Regions from separate parts of the Rhodoferax sp. GW821-FHT07G04 genome, predicted to be linked through region 1. Evidence: predicted binding sites of a transcription regulator. Region 1 holds the regulator's gene; the other holds the start of a gene.
What was found. The regulator HrcA, encoded in region 1, represses chaperone genes, less so after heat shock. The targets are predictions, from matches to a motif close to TTAGCACTCNNNNNNNNNGAGTGCTAA.
Positions count from the first base shown of each region.

Region 2: the regulator HrcA is predicted to act here: its motif matches at 2,201-2,227, upstream of rpoH (RNA polymerase sigma factor RpoH).

Region 1 is NZ_JBWKQD010000002.1:494,827-499,251, forward strand. Features, by position in the region: gene AC07OO_RS11455 (AAA family ATPase) at 1-492, shown strand, start outside; gene AC07OO_RS11460 (DUF4276 family protein) at 496-1,068, shown strand; gene hrcA (heat-inducible transcriptional repressor HrcA) at 1,492-2,496, opposite strand; gene AC07OO_RS11470 (DUF4124 domain-containing protein) at 2,582-3,016, opposite strand; gene AC07OO_RS11475 (NAD kinase) at 3,253-4,149, shown strand; gene recN (DNA repair protein RecN) at 4,149-4,425, shown strand, end outside.
Region 2 is NZ_JBWKQD010000001.1:1,214,236-1,218,660, reverse strand. Features, by position in the region: gene AC07OO_RS05580 (response regulator) at 1-554, shown strand, start outside; gene AC07OO_RS05575 (response regulator transcription factor) at 585-995, opposite strand; gene rpoH (RNA polymerase sigma factor RpoH) at 1,229-2,170, opposite strand; gene AC07OO_RS05565 (adenosylcobalamin-dependent ribonucleoside-diphosphate reductase) at 2,607-4,425, shown strand, end outside.

The DNA of each region.
Region 1 (4,425 bases):
GATCTTTTAAACCATATAAACGTCACATCTGTCGAGGCACCTACTGGCCCCAACGATATTTCTGGAAAGCCAACAATCCAGAGGTACTTTTTCATTAACTTTTATTCGAGTGGGAAAAAGAGTCCAAATGGCTTGCAGTTTGCCAATTTGTCATTTGGCACACGTCGAATAACCCGGATGCTTACATCCCTGCTTTACGACAATGCTGCAATTTCATTGATCGAACAACCAGAAGATGGTATTCACCCAGGACTACTTCACAAGTTAATCCCTATTTTCCGTTCATACGCCATACCTAATCAATTCATTATTACAAGTCATTCACCCGATGTTTTAAACAGAATTTCTCCAGAGGAAATAAGGCTTGTCGATCTTGTGGATGGTTTTACACGTGTGAAACAGTTAAGTGCCAATGAATTAAATGCAGCTCGCCAATTTATGGCCAACGATGGCCCTTTGTCGGAGTTCATTGAATCTGTTGAGGAGCGCTGAAACTTGTTCGCAGTAATTGCCGAAGATCGGTCCGACGTTGAGACGCTGACCGTATTGATCAGAAAACTGGCGCGGACACACAATCTCCCTGTGCATGGAAAAGGGTATAACGGATGCTCAGAAATGTTACGCAAGGGTGCCCGCCAATTGCAATTATTTCAAGCATTGGGTAACGCGCAACGCTATGTTGTTTGCTATGACTCTGATGGTGACGACCCCATTGAACGACGGAATCGTTTGATCAACAATGTGATTGCCCCATCGGGGGTAACTGCGCCCATGTGTGCACTGGTCCCTATTCAAGAAATAGAGTCTTGGATCCTTGCGGATATAGATGCTGTTCGACATGTATTTACGGGCTGGAGGCCTGCTGCTCAAAAGATTGCGCCGGAAACGATTGATAGCCCCAAGGAGCATTTAACAAGGTTGAGTCGCATAGATTCTCGCCCTCGATATTCGAATGCCACCCACAATCCCAAAATTGCTGCTTATCTTGATTTAGCAAAGGTAAGAGCGAGATGTCCGTCGTTCAACCCGTTGTTCGATATCGTGATCAATGGGGTGGGAAATGTTTAACGACTTTGCTTGTTTTGCCCTAACGGGCTAGGTACATTGGCAGTGGAGTGACCCCTTCGGGGTGGACCACTGGGGGCTGATGAACTGATACGCTTGCTGGGCCTTCATAGAAGGAGAAGGTCCATGTCATCAAGAGGTCCAGCCCGAAGGGGTCCCCCAAGGTTGGGTCAGGGTTCAGCGGAATTCAACATCTTCGGCTTACGAGGAGAGAATAGACCGCTGTAGCGTGTCTTATGAGTCCTCTGCTTTAGCCAACTGAGCTAACGCCCGGATACCGCACGCTATACATTCAATAGCTACTCGTCCATATTCGGCGAGGGCTAGCACATAATCTTTCAAAAATCTTGTTGATGACGCCATCAACAAACCTAAATTGGGTATAAATAGACCGCTTGGCACCTGGCACGGCACACCCGAGCCTGTTTACTTGTTGTGACTCAAGGCGTTGCTGACCAGCTTGGAGGTGATGTCCACGATCTGGATCATGCGGTCATAGGCCATGCGCGTGGGGCCGATGACGCCCAGCGTGCCCACCACCTTGCCATCCACCTCGTAGGGGCTGCTGACGATGGACAGGTCTTCGAATGGTACGACCTGGCTCTCGCCACCGATGAAGATGCGCACGCCTTCGGCCTGGCCGGCCACGTCCATCAGGCGCATCAACTGGGCCTTTTGCTCGAACAGCTCAAAGGCGCGGCGCAAATGGCTCATGTCGCTGGAGAAGTCAGAGACCGACAGCAGATTGCGTTCACCGGAGATGATGACCTCGTCCTGCGTTTCGGTAATGGCTTCGGAACTGACGGTCACCGCAGCCTGCATCAGTGCGGCGATTTCGGTGCGCAACGACTCGACCTCACTCTTCAGGCGCTCGCGCACGTGCTCCATATCCATACCCACGTACTGGCTGTTCAGGAAATTGGCGGCCTCCACCAACTGTGCTTGCGAATAGTCCTGCTCGGTGAAGATGACGCGGTTCTGCACATCGCCATCGGGCGAGACAATGATGACCAGCAGGCGCCGTTCCGAGAGCCGCAAAAATTCAATATGGCGAAAGACCGACGTACGGCGTGGCGCAATCACCACGCCCACAAATTGCGACAGATTGGACAGCAGATTGGCCGCGTTGGAGATCACCTTTTGCGGTTGGTCCGGCGCCAACACATGTGACCCATATTGGTGGGGCTGCACCGTCAACATGGTGTCCACAAACACGCGGTAGCCCCGCGCCGTGGGGATGCGCCCGGCCGAGGTGTGCGGGCTGACGATCAAGCCCAGTTCCTCCAGATCCGACATCACATTGCGGATGGTGGCAGGCGACAGCTCCAAGCCCGAGGCCCGCGACAAGGTGCGGCTGCCGATGGGTTGGCCATCGGCGATGTAGCGCTCTACCAGCGCTTTGAGCAACAACTTGGAACGATCATCGAGCATTGGGGCATTTTACTGTTCGCTCGGTCGAATAGACCTTCGGCTGCTGGTTTTGAACTGCTTCGGGGACACCTACCCACTACCCCCGCTAACGCCGACGCGCGTAAATTGTCCCGTTCTCAATCCGTATGTCAAGACTGTAACGTTGGGCGACGTCCTGCAATATTGCTGCAATTGGAACGCATGGATAGTCAAACGCTCCTCGCCCAACAATGGATTTGTCAGCTTGCAGCTTGTTGCCGGAGTTGTCAGCGAGAAGCCCAAGCAAAGAAATCACATCGAGACTTTCAAATTTAATTTGAATGCCCCTGCCTCCGCAAAAATCCCGAGCGTTCGGTTTTGCAGGACTTAAACTGACCTCTTGTATTGCAGGCGTCGGCGTCTTGACGGTCAACTCTTGGCCGGCTGTACAAGGGGCGGCTTGATACTCAATTTTTCCGTCGGCATGCGTACATTTGTAGACGCCTGCAAATGAGTTGCTGCAGAGCGTAAGTAACAACAAGGAAAAGACAAAACGGACCATGTAATGAGTCTCTCAATTGGGCATGTAAGTAGCGAAAAGCCGCTAGTGGTACGGAAAACTTATAGATCACATGGTAGTGCCTCACTGGCATTGACGCGAATTTGGCTGGCCAAAAAGGGGGATGTGCTTTCCCATTGCCCTCGTGGCGGGCAAAGCCAGCCTTCTTTGTCCATTAGTCTTGGTATTTGAATCGAGATCGTTCAGGCTTCGTAACGTTTTAGTGATGTAATTTGCGAATGAAGTCCCAATTCCGCCAGGTTGCCTTGATTGGCAAATACCACGCCGTCTCCTCGGGCGCGACAGGTGCATCCTCGCGGGACGCCCTGGAGCGCATCGCCCACTTTTTGATGGACCAGGGATGCGAGGTGGTGTTGGAGGCCGAGACGGCGGCCAACATGGGGCTGAACCGCTACACCACGATGGACGTTGCCGGTATCGGTGGCGCTTGCGATGCCTGCGTTGTCGTGGGCGGTGACGGCACCATGCTGGGCATTGGCCGGCAGATGGCGCAGTACGGCGTGCCGCTGATCGGCATCAACCAGGGCCGCCTGGGCTTTATCACCGACATCCCGCTGGACAATTTTGAAGCCACGCTACAGCCCATGCTGGCCGGCCACTACGAGGAAGACCACCGTAGCCTGATGCAGGCACGGGTGATGCGCGGCGGTCACTGTGTGTTCACCGCGCGGGCCATGAACGACGTGGTCGTCAACCGTGGCGCCACGGCCGGCATGGTCGAACTGCGGGTGGAGGTGGATGGCAATTTTGTGGCCAACCAGCGGGCCGACGGCCTGATCATCGCCACACCCACCGGGGCCACAGCCTATGCGCTGTCGGCCGGCGGGCCGCTGATACACCCGTCCATCCCCGGCTGGGTGCTGGTGCCCATTGCGCCGCACACGCTGTCCAACCGGCCCATCGTGCTGGCCAATGTGTCGGAGGTGGTGATTGAGCTGGTGGCAGGGCGCGACGCCAGCGCCAATTTTGATATGCAATCGCTGGCATCGCTGATGCACGGCGACCGCATTGTGGTCACACGGTCCCAGTACCAGGTGCGCTTTTTGCACCCCAAGGGCTGGACCTATTTCGACACGCTGCGGCAGAAACTACATTGGAATGAGGGAGTTGCCTGATGGCACTGAAGCGGATTGTTCTGCGCGATTTTGTGATCGTCAGCGAACTGGAATTGGATCTGGACAGTGGCTTCACGGTGCTGACCGGTGAAACGGGCGCCGGCAAATCAATCCTGATCGATGCCCTGCAACTGGTCACCGGCGCACGCGCCGACACCGGCGTTATCCGCGAAGGCGCCAGCCGCACCGACGTCAGCGCCGAGTTCGACACACCGGCCAGTGTGCGCGAAGTGCTGCAAGAGGCCGGTTTTGATGATGAAGGCGACCCCCTGCTGC
Region 2 (4,425 bases), on a different contig from region 1:
TGGTTGTTGCGGAGGCCGCCAATGGCCATGAAGCCGTCGATTTGGCCCGCGCCGGCGGGCTGGACGTCATGGTCATGGACCTCTCCATGGGTGAGCAGGGCGGTGTCGAGGCCTTGGTGGCCATCAAGGCCCGTGCGCCCGACTTGCCGGTGCTGATATTCAGCGCCTTGCCCGAAGCCCATTACGCGACCGCTCTGTTGCAACAGGGAGCCAGTGGCTACCTGGGCAAAGACTGTGAACCCGAAAACATTGTGGAGGCTATCCGTACGGTCAGCCGGGGACGCAAGTACATCAGCGCGGCCGTTGCCGAGCAATTGGCCGATGCCTTGGTGGGTGGGGGTGTCGAAAAACCACCGCATCAAAAGCTGTCGCAACGCGAGTTGCAAGTGTTCTTGCGACTGGCAGCGGGTGAAGCCGTGGGCCACATTGCCGAACACATGTCGCTCAGTATCAAGACAGTGAGCACATACCGAGCCCGCATCATGGAAAAGTTGGGCCTCGCGTCCAATAGCGACCTGACCTATTACGCGCTGAAGAACGGCTTGATCCAATAGAAATAGAAGGAGTCGGCGGGCGCATCGTATTCAGTTCAGCTCGCCATACAGGCTGCTGCCCGCATCACCGGATGCCAGTCGCCCGCAGTACAGCATCAGCGCGTCCAGTTCGTTGGATTTATCGAACACCTTGCGCGCGCCCAGCTCGGTGCACTTGCGGCGTATCTCGGGCGTGGCGTGGTTGCTCAGGACCACCATGGTGCGCGCGGGTAGCGCACCATCCGCCGCGCGCAACACGCCCAGACCCGATCCCAACTTCAGAAAAATATCGACGATCACCAGATCCGCTGCGTTTGCGGATTCGGCCAGCCAGCGCACGGCGCTTGCCTCATCTTCCGCAATACCGACGACTTCTACGGGCGCCATTTCTTCCAGCGCGGCGATCAGACTATCCCGTATGAGCCTGCTGTCTTCAACAATATATGTCTTAAGGCGCTGCATGGTGGGATGATCGCTGGGGTAGTTGGTCTTGCGATACCAAGCTGTATAACGGTCATATTAACGCCAATACCGTAGCCTGTCTCACAAGTGTGCGTCTACACGCAACAATTTGCGCTGTGTAGCGCGGCGCACAGACGCCATGCGGCGGCGCGCGCAACGATGTGCGTTTGACCCCAAAAAAACACCCCTGAGGCCTCAGCCGTCAGGGGTTGTTGTTTGGCGTGTTATGCGGCTTAGGCGTATTCAGCCAGTGCGGTCTTCATCTTCTTCATGGCTGCCACTTCGATCTGGCGGATGCGTTCGGCGCTGACACCGTATTCGGCGGCCAACTCGTGCAATGTCATGCCGCCCGAATTGTCGTCATTGACCTTGAGCCAGCGCTCTTCAACGATGCGGCGGCTGCGGGCGTCCAGGCTGTCCAGCGCGGCGGCAATGCCATCGGTGGCCAGCACATCGCGTTGCTGTGCTTCCAGCATCGCCACGGGTTCATGGCTGGTGTCGGTCAGGTAGGCGATAGGGCCGAAGGCATCCTCGCCATCGTCGGATGGAGAGGGGTCCAGCAACACGTCGCCGCCCGACATGCGGGTTTCCATCTCGATCACTTCTTCGGGCTTGACCTTGAGCTCGCGCGCCATCGCATCGATCTGCTCGGCGTTCAGCGTGTCGCGGTGCGTGCCCAGGTCGGCAGCTGCATCGTCGCTCTTGAAGCGCTGCTTCATGGAGCGCAGGTTGAAGAACAGCTTGCGCTGGGCCTTGGTCGTTGCAACCTTGACCATGCGCCAGTTCTTCAGGATGTATTCGTGGATTTCGGCCTTGATCCAGTGCAATGCGTAGCTGACTAGCCGCACGCCCTGGTCGGGATCGAAGCGCTTGACGGCCTTCATCAGGCCCACGTTGCCTTCCTGGATCAGGTCACCGTGGGGCAGCCCATACCCCAGGTACTGGCGTGACACGGATACCACCAAGCGCAAGTGAGAGAGCACTAACTTACCGGCAGCTTCAAGATCATTGGCATTCTTGAACTTGCGCGCAAACTCTTGCTCTTCTTCCAATGTGAGCATCGGCAGGCGGTTGGCGGCCGAAATATAGGCGTCCAAATTGCCCAGCGACGGAACAACCGACCATGGATTGGCCAGTGCTACGGCGGTAGATGCGTGTCCCACTTGGTATGACATACCCGAACTCCTTGTGTCTTGTTGTCAATATTAGCACTCTCTCTGAGTGAGTGCTAATAAAGAAGTTCAATGCCCCTGATCAATAAAAGTAGATCACTTCAAGGGGTGTTCGGACTGCAAATGGGGGCACAGAGCCTATTTGCAATAGTGCCGATCTTGAAACAGGTGTTTCCCGCCACCCGCCTGCACGCCTTCACAAAAAGTTCAAAATACTAGCTATGGGAAGCATAGCGGGTGCGCCAATGGGTCCGAGGGCTGGGTGTGTTTTTTCTCAATATGAAAAAACCGATGGTCTAAAACGGGACTTAAGACCGATACAGGGGGCCAAACTCCTGCCAGAATCACCCCCCTTTACGCGCAATGCGCCTTGCCCGAACCGCTCATTTTGGCCACGCCATGGCCTCAGCCTCGGGTAGTTTTCTCAGGAGATACCGATATGAAACGCGACCCCATCAGCCCCACGCAGAACCAGATCGTGATCCAAGCCATCAGCCACGACGTGCTGGCGGAAAAATACCTCAAACCCGGCGAGACCGGCATCGAAGACCTGTTTGCTCGCGTGGCACGTGCCCTGGCCTCGGTCGAAAAAGAAGAAGACCGCGCCAAGTACGAAGTGGCTTTCTTGGAGAACCTGTATGCCGGTGCCATCGGTGCCGGCCGCATCATGAGTGCGGCGGGTACCGACATCCAGGCTACGCTGATCAATTGCTTTGTGCAGCCCGTGGGCGATTGCATCCAGGGCGTGGACGAAAATGGCTACCCCGGCATCTATGAGGCCTTGCGCGAGGCGGCCGAGACCATGCGCCGTGGCGGCGGTGTGGGTTACGACTTCTCGCGCATCCGCCCACGCGGTGCGGCCGTCAAGGGCACGGCGTCCATGGCCTCCGGCCCTTGCAGCTACATCAATGTGTTTGACCAGTCGTGTTCCACGGTCGAGAGCGCCGGCGCGCGCCGCGGTGCGCAAATGGGCGTGCTGCGCGTGGACCACCCGGACGTCATGGAGTTCATCACCGCCAAGCGCACGCCAGGCCGTTGGAACAACTTCAACGTATCGGTGGGTGTGACCGACGCCTTCATGCAGGCGCTGATGCAAGACCAGGCCTGGGAGTTGGTGCATACGGCCAAGCCCGGTGCCGGTCTGCTGGACAAGGGCGCCTTCCAGCGCGCGGATGGCAAGTGGGTCTACCAGACGCTGCAGGCGCGCGACCTGTGGGACACCGTGATGCGCTCCACCTACGACTTTGCCGAACCCGGCATCCTGTTCCTGGACCACATCAACCAAGACAACAACCTGCGCTACTGCGAGACCATCGCCGCGACCAACCCCTGTGGCGAGCAGCCGCTGCCATCGTACGGTTGTTGTGACCTGGGTCCCATCATCCTGACCCGCTTCATCCGCCATCCCTTTGGCTTTGACGGCGTGCCGTCCTTTGATTTCGAAGCGTTTGAGAAATCGGTGGCTACCCAGGTGCGGGCCTTGGACAATGTGCTGGACGTCACCTTCTGGCCACTGCAACAGCAGCGCGATGAGTCGGCCGCCAAGCGCCGCATCGGTGTCGGCTTTACCGGCATGGGCAATGCGTTGACCATGCTGTGCCTGCGCTATGACAAGGCCGAAGGCCGCGCCATGGCCACGCGCATTGCCACCAGCATGCGCGATGCGGCCTACACCGCCTCGGTGGCACTGGCGCAAGAAAAGGGCGCCTTCCCGCAGTTCGATGCGGACGGCTATCTGGGCGCAGGCACCTTTGCCAGCCGCCTGCCAGCCGCATTGCAAGAGTCCATCCGCGCACACGGCATCCGCAACAGCCACTTGCTGTCGATCGCGCCCACCGGTACGGTCAGCCTGGCCTTTGCCGACAACGCGTCCAACGGCATCGAGCCGGCGTTCTCGTGGATGTACAAGCGCAAGAAGCGCGAGGGCGATGGCAGCTTCAGCGAGTACTCGGTCGAAGACCACTCCTGGCGCCTGTACCGCGAGCTGGGTGGCGATGTCAACGCCTTGCCGGACTACTTCATCTCGGCCTTGGACATGTCGGCCGCCGACCACATTGCGATGATGGAAGCGGTACAACCCTTTGTCGACACCGCGATCTCCAAAACCGTGAACGTACCGGCCGACTACCCGTATGACGATTTCAAGGGCCTGTACCAGCAGGCATGGAAGGCCCGCCTCAAGGGTCTGGCTACCTACCGGCCCAATGCGATTCTGGGTTCGGTGCTGCATGTCACGCCGACCGAGACGGCCGCGCCCC